Linked DNA regions of Duganella zoogloeoides. The protein of the gene in region 2 interacts with the protein of the main gene of each other region in a pairwise test. Links are inferred from orthologs where the notes say so. Each region holds a gene or a part of one and is shown on either strand. Other genes may lie near its edges.

Evidence for each region. The genes of interacting proteins can lie anywhere in the genome.
Region 1: the proteins of leuS (region 2) and ligA interact in binary tests that used the Escherichia coli proteins (3 or more experiments, as listed by UniProt). The link is inferred for Duganella zoogloeoides from one-to-one orthologs.

What each region holds. Positions count from the first base shown.
Region 1 is NZ_CP140152.1:3,308,917-3,314,234, forward strand. The notes cover bases 2,344-5,318. They hold ligA (NAD-dependent DNA ligase LigA), read right to left. Parts: upstream 5,014-5,318; coding sequence 2,674-5,013; downstream 2,344-2,673. Other genes in these bases: def (peptide deformylase), read right to left, coding at 2,344-2,663; SR858_RS14580 (cell division protein ZipA C-terminal FtsZ-binding domain-containing protein), read right to left, coding at 5,028-5,318. Also shown: SR858_RS14565 (M16 family metallopeptidase), read left to right, coding at 1-2,126; more of def, read right to left, coding at 2,127-2,343. UniProt on the Escherichia coli protein: DNA ligase that catalyzes the formation of phosphodiester linkages between 5'-phosphoryl and 3'-hydroxyl groups in double-stranded DNA using NAD as a coenzyme and as the energy source for the reaction.
Region 2 is NZ_CP140152.1:141,022-148,924, forward strand. The notes cover bases 2,770-5,985. They hold leuS (leucine--tRNA ligase), read left to right. Parts: upstream 2,770-3,166; coding sequence 3,167-5,785; downstream 5,786-5,985. Other genes in these bases: SR858_RS00665 (winged helix-turn-helix transcriptional regulator), read left to right, coding at 2,770-3,000; SR858_RS00675 (LPS-assembly lipoprotein LptE), read left to right, coding at 5,795-5,985. In the rest of the region: SR858_RS00645 (barstar family protein), read left to right, coding at 1-269; map (type I methionyl aminopeptidase), read right to left, coding at 417-1,226; SR858_RS00655 (VOC family protein), read right to left, coding at 1,285-1,656; SR858_RS00660 (SDR family oxidoreductase), read right to left, coding at 1,735-2,478; more of SR858_RS00665, read left to right, coding at 2,584-2,769; more of SR858_RS00675, read left to right, coding at 5,986-6,397; holA (DNA polymerase III subunit delta), read left to right, coding at 6,407-7,423; SR858_RS00685 (glutamate-5-semialdehyde dehydrogenase), read left to right, coding at 7,463-7,903.

The DNA of each region.
Region 1 (5,318 bases), 3.2 Mb from region 2 along the record:
AGCGCCATTTCAGCGGCCTCAAAATGCCACCCAAGCCGCGTCCGCATATCGCCTACCAGTTGCCGCCGCTTGGTGCGCCCGACGCGCTGGCCTTCCTGGACCAGGAAGCGCCCGCCAATAACGTGCAGCTGGTCTATTCCACCTTCGGGCGCCAGCCGGGCCAGACCGTCGGCGACTTGCGCGACGCGCTGGTGCGGCGCATGTTCAGCCAGTTGATGGCGATGCGCCTGGGCCGCCTGACGCAGATTGCCGAGCCGCCATTCGTTGCCGGCACCGCCGGTGAGAGCCCGATTCCGTTCGGCCTGCACCAGTACAGTTTTTCGGCCAGCGCCACCGTGGGCAAGGCCGGCGTGAATGCCGCCATCGACACGCTGGTGCAGGAAAATGCACGGGCGCGCCAGTTCGGCTTTTCACCGTACGACCTCGACGTGGCCAAGCGCAATCTGCTGGGCAGCTACGACTTTGCCGTGAAGTCGCGCGCCACGCGCGACTCGGCCGCCATCCCGGGCGAGTTCATCCGCCACTTCCGCACCGGCGGCGCGATGCCGGGCGTGGACATCGAAGCCGGCTATGCGCGCGACCTGGTACCCACCATCACGCTCGACGAAGTCAACGCCTACGCCAAGACCATCATTCCGGCCACGGCGCCCAAGCTGGTGCTGTACACGGCGCACACCAACAGCGTTGCCGCCGGCCAGGCTGCGCCCACCGGCGCCGACCTGCTGGCGCGCGTTGATACGGCCAGCAAGCTGCCGGTGGCAAAGCTCGAGGAAAAGGCGCTGCCGGCCAACCTGATGAGCTACAAGCCCGATCCGGGCAGCATCACCGCCCAGGTCGAAGACAAGGTCACGGGCGTGACCACGCTGACGCTGTCGAATGGCGTGAAGGCGCTGCTCAAGCCGACCGACTTCAGCAAGGACATGGTGCAGATGCTGGCGGTGCGTCCCGGCGGCCGCTACGCGTACAGCGATGCGGAAAAGAGCGCCGTGCGCTTTGCCAGCGACGTGCAGAAGGCGATGGGCGTGGGCTCGTACAGCCCGTCCGACCTGCAGCGCGTGCTGGCCGGCAAAGGCCTTGCCTATAACGCCGCGCTGGGGCCGTATAACGACACATTGAGCGGCAACAGCCGCAGCGGCGACCTCGAAGCCGTGCTGCAAATGAATTACCTGACCATCACCAACCCGCGCCGCGACGAGAACCTGTTCCGCTCGTTCGTCACGCGCGGCGCCGAAGCCGTGCGCAACCGCTCGGCCTCGCCGGAAGCGCGCTTTGCCGAAGCGCGTACCCGGACCGTGTATGGCGACCATCCGCTGCTCGAACTGCCACCCAGGCCCGAAGACTTCGAGAAGATCAACCTCGATCGCAGCCAGAACCTGCTGCGCGCGCGCCTGTCCAGCGCCCGTGGCATGACCTTCATTTTTGTCGGCGACTTCGAGATCGAAGCGATCAAGCCGCTGCTGGCCACCTACGTGGCAACGCTGCCGGTCGGCGACGTGTCGCTCGCGTACAAGGACCCGGGCATCCGCCAGGTGCCGGGCGTGGTAAGGCGCGAAGTGAAGGCAGGTCTCGAAAAGAAGAGCACCGTGATCGTCGATTTCGGCGGCGACATGACCTATTCCTACCCCGACTCCTGGTCGCTGGGCATGTTGAACGACGTGCTGAACCTGCGCATCACCGACGAGCTGCGCGAACAGCAAAAACTGATCTACTCGGGCGGCTCCAGCGTCAGGTATGAAAAGATCCCGAGCGGCCGTTACGGCGCCACCATCGTGCTGCCGACCACGCCGGACAAGGTGACCAAGGTGGAAGCGGCGTTATGGGGCGAAATCGAAAAACTGCAAACCGACGGCCCGCAGGCGGACGACCTGAACAAGGTCAAGCAGGCCAGGCTGCAGACCTATCGCCGGGCGCTGCGTGAAAACGGCTACTGGATGAACTACCTGCGCCTCAATGTCCTCGAAGGCCTCGATCCGCACGAAATCCTCAATATCGCCAAGCGCATCAACGGCGTCACCGCCGACGATGTCAAGGCAGCGGCGCGGCGCTACCTCGACCGCAAGAATTACGTGGAGATGGTGTTGCTGCCGGAGGATGGTGCGGTGGCAGCGGTGGGCAAGCCCGACTGATCAGTCGTCGTCGTTGGGATCGAGGTCCGGGAACATCACCGAGGTGAAGCCGAACTTGGTGAAGTCCCTGATCCGCGCCGGGTACAGGATGCCCAGCAAATGATCGACCTCGTGCTGCACCACGCGCGCGTGGAAGCCGTCCACTTCGCGCCGGATCGGCTGCCGGTGCTGGTCCACGCCTTCGTAGCGCAGGCGCGTGTAACGTGGCACGCTGCCGCGCAGGCCCGGTACCGACAGGCAGCCTTCGAAGCCCTCTTCCATGTCATCGTCCAGCGGCGTAAGCACTGGATTGATCAAGACCGTTTCCGGCACCTGCGGCGCGTCCGGGTAGCGCAGGTTTTCCTTGAAGCCGAAGATCACCAGTTGCAGGTTGACGCCGATCTGCGGCGCGGCCAGGCCGGCGCCGTTGGCCGCGATCATGGTATCGAACATGTCTTCGATCAGCTGGCGCATGGCCGGCGTGTCGAACTCGGTGACCGGTTCGGCCACGCGCAGCAGGCGCGGATCGCCCATCTTCAAAATTTCACGTACCGCCATCACGCTTCCTTTATTTTGCCGCCAGCAGCGCCAGCAGGCCTGCTTCGTCGAGGATGGTCACTTCCAGTTCCTGGGCCTTGGCCAGCTTGCTGCCGGCGTCTGCACCGGCCACCAGGTAGTGGGTTTTTTTCGAGACCGAACCGGAGACCTTGCCGCCTTCGGCCTCGATCAGTTCCGCCGCCTGGTCGCGGCCCATGGTGGGCAAGGTGCCGGTCAGCACGAACGTCTTGCCGGTCAGGTGCCCTTCGCTGGCCACCGTGGCAGGCAGCTGCGCCAGCAGATCTTCGCGCAACGCCGCCAGCGCTTTGACCTGCTGGCGGTTGGCGGCAACGTCCATCCAGGCTTGCAGCGCATCGGACACCGTGGCCGGCAGGCCGAACACGTTGTAGATGGTGAGATGCGCCAGCACGTCGAGCGAGACTTCCTGTTCGACCAGCTGCTTGCTGCGCGGTTCCGTCAATTTCGGAATCGCCAGCGCGGCCATCAGCTTGACCGCATCGAGTTTTTCGCGCAGCTTGGCGCTCGGGGCGTGTTCACCTTTGGGCGTGACGCCTGCCTTGAGCAAGGCGTCGATCGCTTCCTGGTTCTTCGGCTCGGCAAAGAACTCGGCGATCGAGATGGCGACGATGCCGCCGATGTCGGGCAGCACGCGCAGCAGCGCGGCCGGTACCCGGCGCACCAGGTCGAAGCGGCCGAGCCACTCGGCCAGCGTCTTGGCGGTCGATTCGCCCACGTGGCGAATGCCGAGCGCGAACAGCAGCCTTTCCAGCGGCGGGTTCTTGCTCGCTTCGATGGCTTCCAGCAGGTTTTCCGCCCACTTGGTGGCGACCTTGCCGTTGGCAACCGTCTCGGGAGTAGTACCGTCGCGCTCATCGGCCAGCCGCTTCATTTCCAGCAGGTCGTCGAGCGTGAGCGCGTACAGGTCGGCCACGCGTTTGACCTTGCCGTGTTCGACCAGGTTGTCGATGTAGCGGTCGCCCAGGCCTTCGATGTCCATCATGCGGCGGCCGGCAAAGTGGCGGATCGCTTCCTTGCGCTGGGCCGCGCACGTGAGACCGCCGGAACAGCGGGCAATCGCCTCGCCCTCTTCGCGCACCACGTGCGAGCCGCAGACCGGGCAGGTTTTCGGCAGCACGTACATGGGCGGCTCCGGCTGCGGGCGGCGCTCCAGCACCACCGCCAGCACCTCCGGTATCACGTCGCCGGCGCGGCGCACGATCACGGTGTCGCCCACGCGCACGTCCTTGCGGCGCACTTCGTCCTCGTTGTGCAGCGTGGCGTTGGTGACATTCACGCCACCGACAAACACCGAGGCCAGGCGCGCGACCGGCGTGATGGCGCCGGTGCGGCCCACCTGCACTTCGATGGCCTGCACCGTGGTCAGCGCCTCCTCGGCAGGGAATTTATGGGCCAGCGCAAAGCGCGGCGCGCGCGAAACGAAACCGAGCGTGCGCTGGTCTTCCAGCCGGTTGGCCTTGTAGACCACGCCGTCGATCTCGTACGGCATGGCCGGACGGGCGGCGCCGATGGTCTGGTAGTACTCCATCAAGCCGTCGTAGCCGCGCACCACGGCCGCCTCTTTTGCCACCGGCAGGCCCATGGCCTGGTACCACTCGAGCAGCGCGCTGTGCGATGCCGGCATGTCGGCGCCCTCGAGCAGGCCGATGCCGTAGGCGAAGAAGCGCAGCTTGCGCTGGCGCGTGATGCGCGAATCGAGCTGGCGCAGGCTGCCGGCGGCCGCGTTGCGCGGGTTGACGAATTCCTTCTGGCCTGCTTCGCGCTGGCGCGCGTTCAATGCTGCAAAGTCGCCCTTGAACATCAGCACTTCCCCGCGCACATCCAGCACCGCCGGCGGGTTGTCTGTATCAAGACGCAGCGGGATCACGCTGATGGTGCGGATGTTGGCGGTGACGTCTTCACCGGTGTATCCATCGCCGCGCGTGGCCGCCTGCTCCAGCAGGCCATTCACGTAGCGCAGGTTGATGGCCAGGCCGTCGTACTTGACCTCGGCCGCGTATTCGACGGCAGCCGACGTATCGAGGCCGTCGCGCACGCGGCGGTCGAAGTTCTCGATATCGTCGTCGGTGAAGCCGTTATTGAGCGACAGCATCGGCACCGAGTGCGTCACCTGGTCGAACTGCGGCAGCGGCGCCGCGCCCACGCGCCGGGTGGGCGAGTCGGGCTGCACCAGTTCCGGGTGATCGAGTTCGAGCTGCTGCAGCTCGAGGAACAGCTTGTCGTATTCCGCATCCGGGATGGTCGGCGCGTCCTGCACGTGGTAGGCGTGCAGGTGGCGGTTCAGTTCCGCGCTCAGCGCTGCGATGCGGGCTTGGTAATCTACTTCAGTCATTGCAGGTACTCGGTTCAGCTAAACAGGCGCATGGCGCGGGTGGAACCGGCCGGGATGTCGGCGTCGTTCATTTCAGTGTAGAAGTCCTGCACCTGCTTGGCGATTTCGGCCAGGGCGGCATCGGACAGCGGCTGGTTGTAGTCGTCCACGATGGTCGCATCGAGGCGGCCCATCAGCGACTTGGCGCAGGCGATCATGGCGCCGAAGCCGTCGCGCGCGGGCGCCACGCATGGCACGTCGAGCAGCAAGGTCAGGCGCGACGTGGTTTCTTCGGCCAGCGTGACATTGGTGGACAGCGAGAACAG
Region 2 (7,903 bases):
CCTGCAAAGCAGCACTGGGTTTTCCCGACAGCTACGGCAACACCATGGATGCCTGGATCGATTGCCTGAGCTACCTGCGTGACGACGACAACATGAGCAAATTCAAGCTCAAGCCCAACGAAGTGCTGGACATCGTCATCACCGACTCGGCCGCCCTGACGGCCGCCGCGCCCGATCTGCTGGAAGAAGTCAGCTACTGCGTGGCCGGCATCAACGACCGGTATGACGACTACGGCGAGAAGCCGGCCTTGAAGCTGACCTTGAAATAAACTAGCCCGACCGTACCGGCGGCTGCCTTATGGGACCTCGAAAAACCGTAGCGAGCCGCTATCGTCTTGAGTAGCGCAAGCGTACGCAGGTACGCTGAGCAACGGAGAGGCAATAGCGGGTCGCGCAGCAGGTTTTTCGAGGTCCCCTCAACCGACGATCGGAATGTCGGCTTTGGCGCCAGTCTCGCCCGGCGCCAGCGTCAGCACCTCGAAGCCGGTCTCGGTCACCGTCACCATGTGTTCCCACTGCGCCGACAGCGACTGGTCGCGCGTTTCCACGGTCCAGCCGTCATCGAGCTCCTTGGTGGCGGCGCGGCCGGCATTGATCATCGGCTCGATGGTAAACAGCATGCCCGGTTTCAGGATCAGTCCCTGGCCGGGACGGCCGTAATGCGTCACTTGCGGATCTTCGTGGTAGGTCATGCCGATGCCGTGGCCGCAATAATCGAGCACCACGCTGAAGCCCGCTTTTTCTGCCACGGTCTGGATCGCAAAGCCGACGTCGCCGAGCGTTGCCCGTGGTTTGACGGCGCGGATGCCGGCCCACATTGCTGCGTACGTCGTTTCCACCAGCTTGCGCGCAGCCTTGGACGGTTCGCCCACGTAGTACATGCGGCTGGTGTCGCCGTGCCAGCCATCCTTGATGACGGCCACGTCGATGTTGATGATGTCGCCATCTTTCAAAATTTCGGTCGCGGACGGAATGCCGTGGCACACCACCTGGTTGACCGAACTGCACACGGTGGCCGGAAAACCGCCGTAGCCGACATTGGCCGGCGTAACTTTCTGCACATTGACGATGTAATCGTTGCACAGCTGGTCGAGGTAGGCCGTGGTCACGCCGGGTTTGATGTGTGGCCCGATCATCGTCAGCACGTCGGCCGCCAGTTGGGCGGCGACGCGCGCCAGGACGATTTGTTCGGGCGACTTGATCAGATTGGCGTTGCGGCGGGACATGACTACCTCTTTCTTAGGGCAAAGGGGCGTAGTTTGCCACAAACAGAGGTCATCAGTCTCAGCGAACGGCAGCCAGGTCGAAGTGCGGGTTATAAATCAGGCACAGCAAATTGCCGAACGGGTCGGCCAGTTCCACCGTCTTGATGCCTTCTCCCACTTCCTCGATGGCGCCGTGCACGGTGGCGCCGAGCGCCACCAGGCGGTCGGTTTCAGCCTCGATATCGTCCACGCCCCAATAGACCATGCTGCCCGCGTGGGCGGCGGTGAATTTCTCGGCCGGAATAAGGCCCAGTTCAAAACCGCCAATGGCAAAACCCACGTAAAACGGCTGGTCGAAATACGCTGCCGTCTCGAATGCCTGGGCGTACCAGTCGCGGGCGGCGGCCAGGTCGGCCACCGGGTACACCACCGTGCGCAGTCCCTTGATCATGTTTGTCTCCTCGTCGATGTTAAAAACACCATCTTGACATGAAAAAGAGACCGCTGATTGGAAAAATGGAAGGTCGTTTTAGTGGCTGTTGAGCGCAGCCAGCGTCTGCGCGTAACGATCTTCCTTTTCCGCGTTGCGCAAGAACAGCACGCGCTGCACCAGCACTTCGGCCGGCGTGGGGCTGGCTGTGAGCAGGGTGATCACCTCATCGATATAGTCGGCCAGCGGCAGGTAGCCCTCGCGCGTGGCCTGGCCCGGGGTCAGGTCGGTTTGCACGGCCGGCGGCGCCAGTTCGATCACTTCCACCGAGTCTTTCAGGATTTCGCGCAGCGCCACCGTGTACGAGTGCAGCGCCGCCTTGGTGGCGTTGTAGGTGGGCGTGGCCAGCAGCGGCACGAACGCCAGGCCCGACGTGGTGTTGATGATGGCGGCATCGGCCTGCTGGCGCAGGTGATCGGTCAGCGCGTTGATCAGGCGGATCGGCCCCAGCAGGTTGGTGGTAATCGTCGCCTCGGCATCGGCCAGGTCGCGCCGCTTGCTGGCATCCTCGAAGCGCATGATGCCGGCGTTGTTGATCAGGACATTGAGGGCAGGGTGGTCGGCCACGACCTGGCGGGCGAAAGCATCGATGGCATCGGCGTTGTCGGCGTCGAATTGCACCGGCACGATGTTGGCGCGGCCGGCGGCCGCTTGTTGCAGCACATCGAGCCGGCGGCCGGCGATGATGACGGTATTGCCCAGGTCGTGCAAGCGATGGGCCAGCGCCTCGCCGATGCCGCTGCCGCCGCCGGTGATCAAGATGGTGTTTCCAGTCGATTTCATGGTCAGTCCTCCTGTGAATGTGGGACCAGTGTACAAAGGACAGGCGCGATGATAAAGTAGGCACCCAAAAGATTTATACATACCCAAAAGAGAGTGTAGATGCCCATGCGTAAAGCCGAACCCGATGCACTGATTGAAATGCGCCGGCACGAGCCGGTTCCCGTCAGTCTCGACCCCGTGATCGAAGCGCTGGTGCAGGACATCATCGGCCAGGTGGCCGACCGCTGGACCATGCTGATCCTCGAAGCGCTCGAAGCGGGCGGCACCCTGCGCTACACCCAGTTGCGCAAGGCCGTGCCCGGCATCAGCCAGAAAATGCTCACGCAAACCGTGCGCCAGATGGAGCGCGACGGCCTGGTGCGCCGCACCGTGCACCCGGTAATTCCGCCCCACGTCGACTACGTGCTCACACCGCTGGGCCACAGCCTGGGCGCAGCGTTTTGCGGCGTCTGGGTATGGGCCGAAACCCACCATGCGGAAATCATGCGCGCCCGGGCGGCGTTTGCGCAGCGTTCTTCGTAAAGAGGCAGGGTCAGTGCCGACATTCGGACACAAGCTCATCCGATAATGGCTCAGTTCGTGTCCAAATGTCGGCACTGACCCCGAAGTGGGGGGGAGGTGGCGTGCGTTTGGGGCGTTTCAAACGGTATAATGTCCGGTTCATAGTCAACTCTGGCCGCACACCATCATGCAAGATAAATATAGTCACGCCGACGTAGAAACCGCAGCGCAATCCCACTGGAAAGCCATCGACGCCTACAAGGCGGTCGAGCACGACCCGCGTTTCCCCAAGGGTAAGTATTACGCCTGTTCGATGCTGCCTTACCCTTCGGGCAAGCTGCACATGGGGCACGTGCGCAACTATACGATCAACGACGTGATGTACCGCTACCTGCGCATGAACGGCTACAACGTGCTGATGCCGATGGGCTGGGATGCGTTCGGCATGCCGGCGGAAAATGCGGCCATGGCCAACAACGTGCCGCCGGCGCAGTGGACCTACTCGAACATCGCCCACATGCGCTCGCAGATGGAGCTGATGGGCCTGGCCATCGACTGGTCGCGTGAAATGACCGCGTGCAAGCCCGAGTACTACAAGTGGAACCAGTGGATGTTCCTCAAGATGCTGGAAAAAGGCATCATCTACAAGAAGACCGGTACCGTGAACTGGGACCCGATCGACCAGACCGTGCTGGCCAACGAGCAAGTCATCGACGGCAAGGGCTGGCGCTCGGGCGCGCCGATTGAAAAACGCGAAATCCCGATGTACTACGCGCGCATCACCGAATACGCCGACGAACTGCTCGGCTACGTCGACGACAAGCTGCCGGGCTGGCCCGAGCGCGTGCGCATCATGCAAGCGAACTGGATCGGCAAATCGACCGGCGTGCGCTTTGCCTTCCCGCACCAGATCAAGGACGCCGACGGCGCCCTGATCGGCGACGGCAAGCTGTACGTGTTCACCACCCGCCCCGACACCGTGATGGGCGTGACCTTCTGCGCCGTCGCTGCCGAGCACCCGCTGGCCGTGCATGCCGCACAGGACAACCCGGAGCTGGCCGCGTTCAATGCCGAGTGCAAACTGGGTTCCGTGATCGAAGCCGACATGGCCACGATGGAAAAGAAGGGCATGCCGACCGGCTTGTTCGTCACCCATCCGCTGACCGGCGAGCAAGTCGAAGTGTGGGTCGGTAACTACGTCCTGATGACCTACGGCGACGGCGCCGTGATGGGCGTGCCCGCGCACGACGAGCGCGATTTCGCGTTTGCCAAAAAATACAACCTGGCCATCAAGCAGGTGATCCGCGCCGAAGGCCAGGAATTCTCCGACGCTGCCTGGCAGGAGTGGTACGGCGACAAGACGATTTCCATCGTCACCAACTCGGGCAAGTACGACGGCCTGAACTACGCCGACGCCGTGGAAGCGGTCGCTGCCGACATGACCGCAAAGGGCCTGGGCGAGAAGAAAATCACGTTCCGCCTGCGCGACTGGGGTATTTCGCGCCAGCGCTACTGGGGCACGCCGATCCCGATGATCAACTGCCCGGACTGCGGTTCGGTGCCGGTGCCGGAAAAAGATCTGCCGGTGGTGCTGCCGGAAGACTGCGTACCGGACGGCAGCGGCAACCCGCTCAACAAGTACGAAGCATTCCTGCAATGCGACTGCCCGCAGTGCGGCAAGCCAGCGCGCCGCGAAACCGACACCATGGACACCTTCGTCGATTCGTCGTGGTACTACATGCGCTATACCTCGCCAGGCGCCAACGCCATGGTCGATGAACGCAACGACTACTGGATGCCGATGGACCAGTACATCGGCGGCATCGAACACGCTGTGCTGCACCTGCTGTACGCGCGCTTCTGGACCAAGGTCATGCGCGACTTCGGCCTGGTGAAGTTCGACGAGCCGTTTACGAACCTGCTCACGCAAGGCATGGTGCTGAACGAAACCTATTACCGCGAAGACGCGGCCGGCAAAAAGACCTGGTTCAACCCGGCCGACGTCGATCTGACGGTCGATGACAAGGGCCGCCCGCAAGCGGCGATCCTGCGCGACGACCAGCAGCCGGTGCACATCGGCGGCACGGAAAAAATGTCGAAGTCGAAAAACAACGGCATCGACCCGCAAGCGCAGATCGAACAATACGGCGCCGACACCGCGCGCCTGTTCACCATGTTCGCCTCGCCGCCGGAGCAGACCTTGGAATGGTCGGGCAGCGGCGTGGAAGGCGCCAACCGCTTCCTGCGCCGCGTGTGGGCATTCGGCTATGCGCAGCAAGCTGCCATCGTCGCCGCCGGTTCGCCATTGACGGCAACGGCCACCACCGACGCCGGCAAAACCCTGCGCCGCGAGCTGCACAAGCTGCTGCAACAGGCCGACTACGACATCAAGCGCATCCAGTACAACACCGTGGTATCGGCTTGCATGAAGATGCTCAACACGATCGAAGCGGCCAAGGACGTGGAAGCTGGCGTGCTGGCCGAAGGCTACGCGATCTTCCTGCGCTTGCTGAACCCGGTCGCGCCGCACATCACCCACGTGCTGTGGGCCGAACTCGGGTATGCCGGCGACATCCTCAACGCGCCATGGCCGCAAGTGGATCCGGCCGCGCTCGAGCAGTCCGAGATCGAAATGATGATCCAGGTGAACGGCAAGCTGCGCGGCAGCGTGGTCGTGGCCAAGGGCGCCGACAAGGCCAGCATCGAAGCGCTGGCGCTGGCCAACGAAGCGGTGCAAAAGTTCATCGAAGGCACGCCGAAGAAGATCATCGTCGTCCCGGGCAAACTGATCAACATCGTGGTGTAAAGGTATCCAATGACGACTACTTCCGGATTGTTCCGACGCACCCGCGCGGCCGGCATGGCGCTGCTGCTCACTGCCACGCTGTCCGCCTGCGGCTTCCACCTGCGCGGCGACGGCGGCCATTACACGCTGCCGTTCCCGACCATGTACATCGGACTGCCGGAGTCGTCGCCATTGGCGATCGACTTGAAGCGCAATATCCGCGTCAATGGCAACACCACGGTGGTCAATAGCCCCAAAGATGCCGATGGCGTGGTCGAAGTGCTGTCCAACCCGGAAACCACCAAGACCAAGACCATCCTGTCGCTGAACAGCAATGGCCGCGTGCGCCAGTACCTGCTGCAATACACCATCGTGTTCCGCGTGCTCGACCGTCAAGGTAACGAGCTGCTGGGGCCGACGACGATTTCGCTGAGCCGCCCGATCGACTTCAACGAAACCCAGTTGCTGGCCAAGGAGCAGGAAGAGGCGCTGCTGTACAAGGACATGCAAACCGACCTGGTGCAGCAGATGATGCGCCGCATGGCGGCCGTGAAAACCACGCGCATGTCGGTGCCCGGTCCGGGACCGGCACCGCAGGATCCGTCCGCCGCGCCGGCCGTGCCGATCCTGTAAGGCGACACCATGCAATTGCGCCTGGACGCGCTCGACGGCCACCTGAACAAGTCGCTGTCGCAGCTGTATGTGATCACCAGCGACGAGCATTTGCTGGCGCTGGAGGCGGCCGACAAAATCCGCCGCACCGCGCGCGCGCAAGGCTATTCCGAACGCGACGTGCTGACGGTGGAGCGCAGCTTCAAGTGGGGCGAACTGCTGGCCGCCAACCAGGCGCTGTCGCTGTTCGGCGATAAAAAGCTCATCGAATTGCGCATCCCCACCGGCAAGCCGGGCAAGGACGGCGGCGCCGCGCTGCAAGCGTACGTGAAAGACCTGAGCCCCGACAATCTGACATTGATTACCCTGCCCAAGCTCGACTGGCAAACCCAGAAGGCGGCGTGGGTGGGGGCGTTGCAACAGGCGGCGGTGTACATCGACATCCCGCAAATCGAACGGGCGCAATTGCCCAACTGGATAGGCCAGCGCCTTGCCGCACAAGGGCAAAGCGCGGACCGGCAAAGTATCGACTTCATCGCCGATCGCGTGGAAGGCAATCTGCTGGCGGCGCACCAGGAAATACAAAAACTCGCCCTGCTGCACGAACCTGGCAAGCTCACCTACGAGCAAGTGCACGACGCCGTACTCAATGTGGCCCGCTACGACGTCTTCAAACTCAGCGAAGCGATGCTGATGGGCGACCCGGCGCGGCTGGTGCGCATGCTCGAGGGGCTGAAAGGCGAGGGCGAAGCGCTGCCGCTGGTGCTGTGGGCCGTGTCGGAAGAAATCCGCACGCTGCTCAAGCTCAAGGCGGGCATGGCGCAGGGCCGGCCGCTCGGTGCGCTGCTCAAGGAATACCGCATCTGGGGGCCGAAAGAGCGCATGATGGACCCGGCGCTGCGGCGTATTTCACTGGCCACCCTGGAAGCGGCCATGAAAGACGCCGCGCAAGTGGACAAGATGATCAAGGGCCTGCGCGCCAAAGCCTACAGCGGCGATGCATGGGATGCCATGCTGCAGCTGGGGCTTAAAGTGGCGCGCGGGTAAGCAGCCCTGTAAAGAATCGAGACGATAATGGACACGAAGTTGGATATCAAGCAGTACATGGAACAACTGGGCCAGCAGGCGCGCAAGGCGTCGCGCGCCATGGCCCGTGCCGACAGCGCCACCCGCAACCGCGCGCTCACGCTGATCGCCGACGGCATCGAGCGCGAGGCCGACGCCCTGCGCGCCGCCAACCGGCTTGACATGGATGCCGCAGCCGCCAACGGCCTGGCGCCGGCCATGCTGGACCGCCTGGCGCTGTCCGACAAGGCGATTGCCACCATGGTCGAAGGCCTGCGCCAGATCGTCGCGCTGCCTGATCCCATCGGTGAAATCTCGGGCCTGAAATTCCGCCCGAGCGGCATCCAGGTGGGCCAGATGCGCGTGCCGCTCGGCGTGATCGGCATCATCTACGAGTCGCGCCCCAACGTCACCGTTGACGCGGCGGGCCTGTGCATCAAGAGCGGCAACGCCACCATCCTG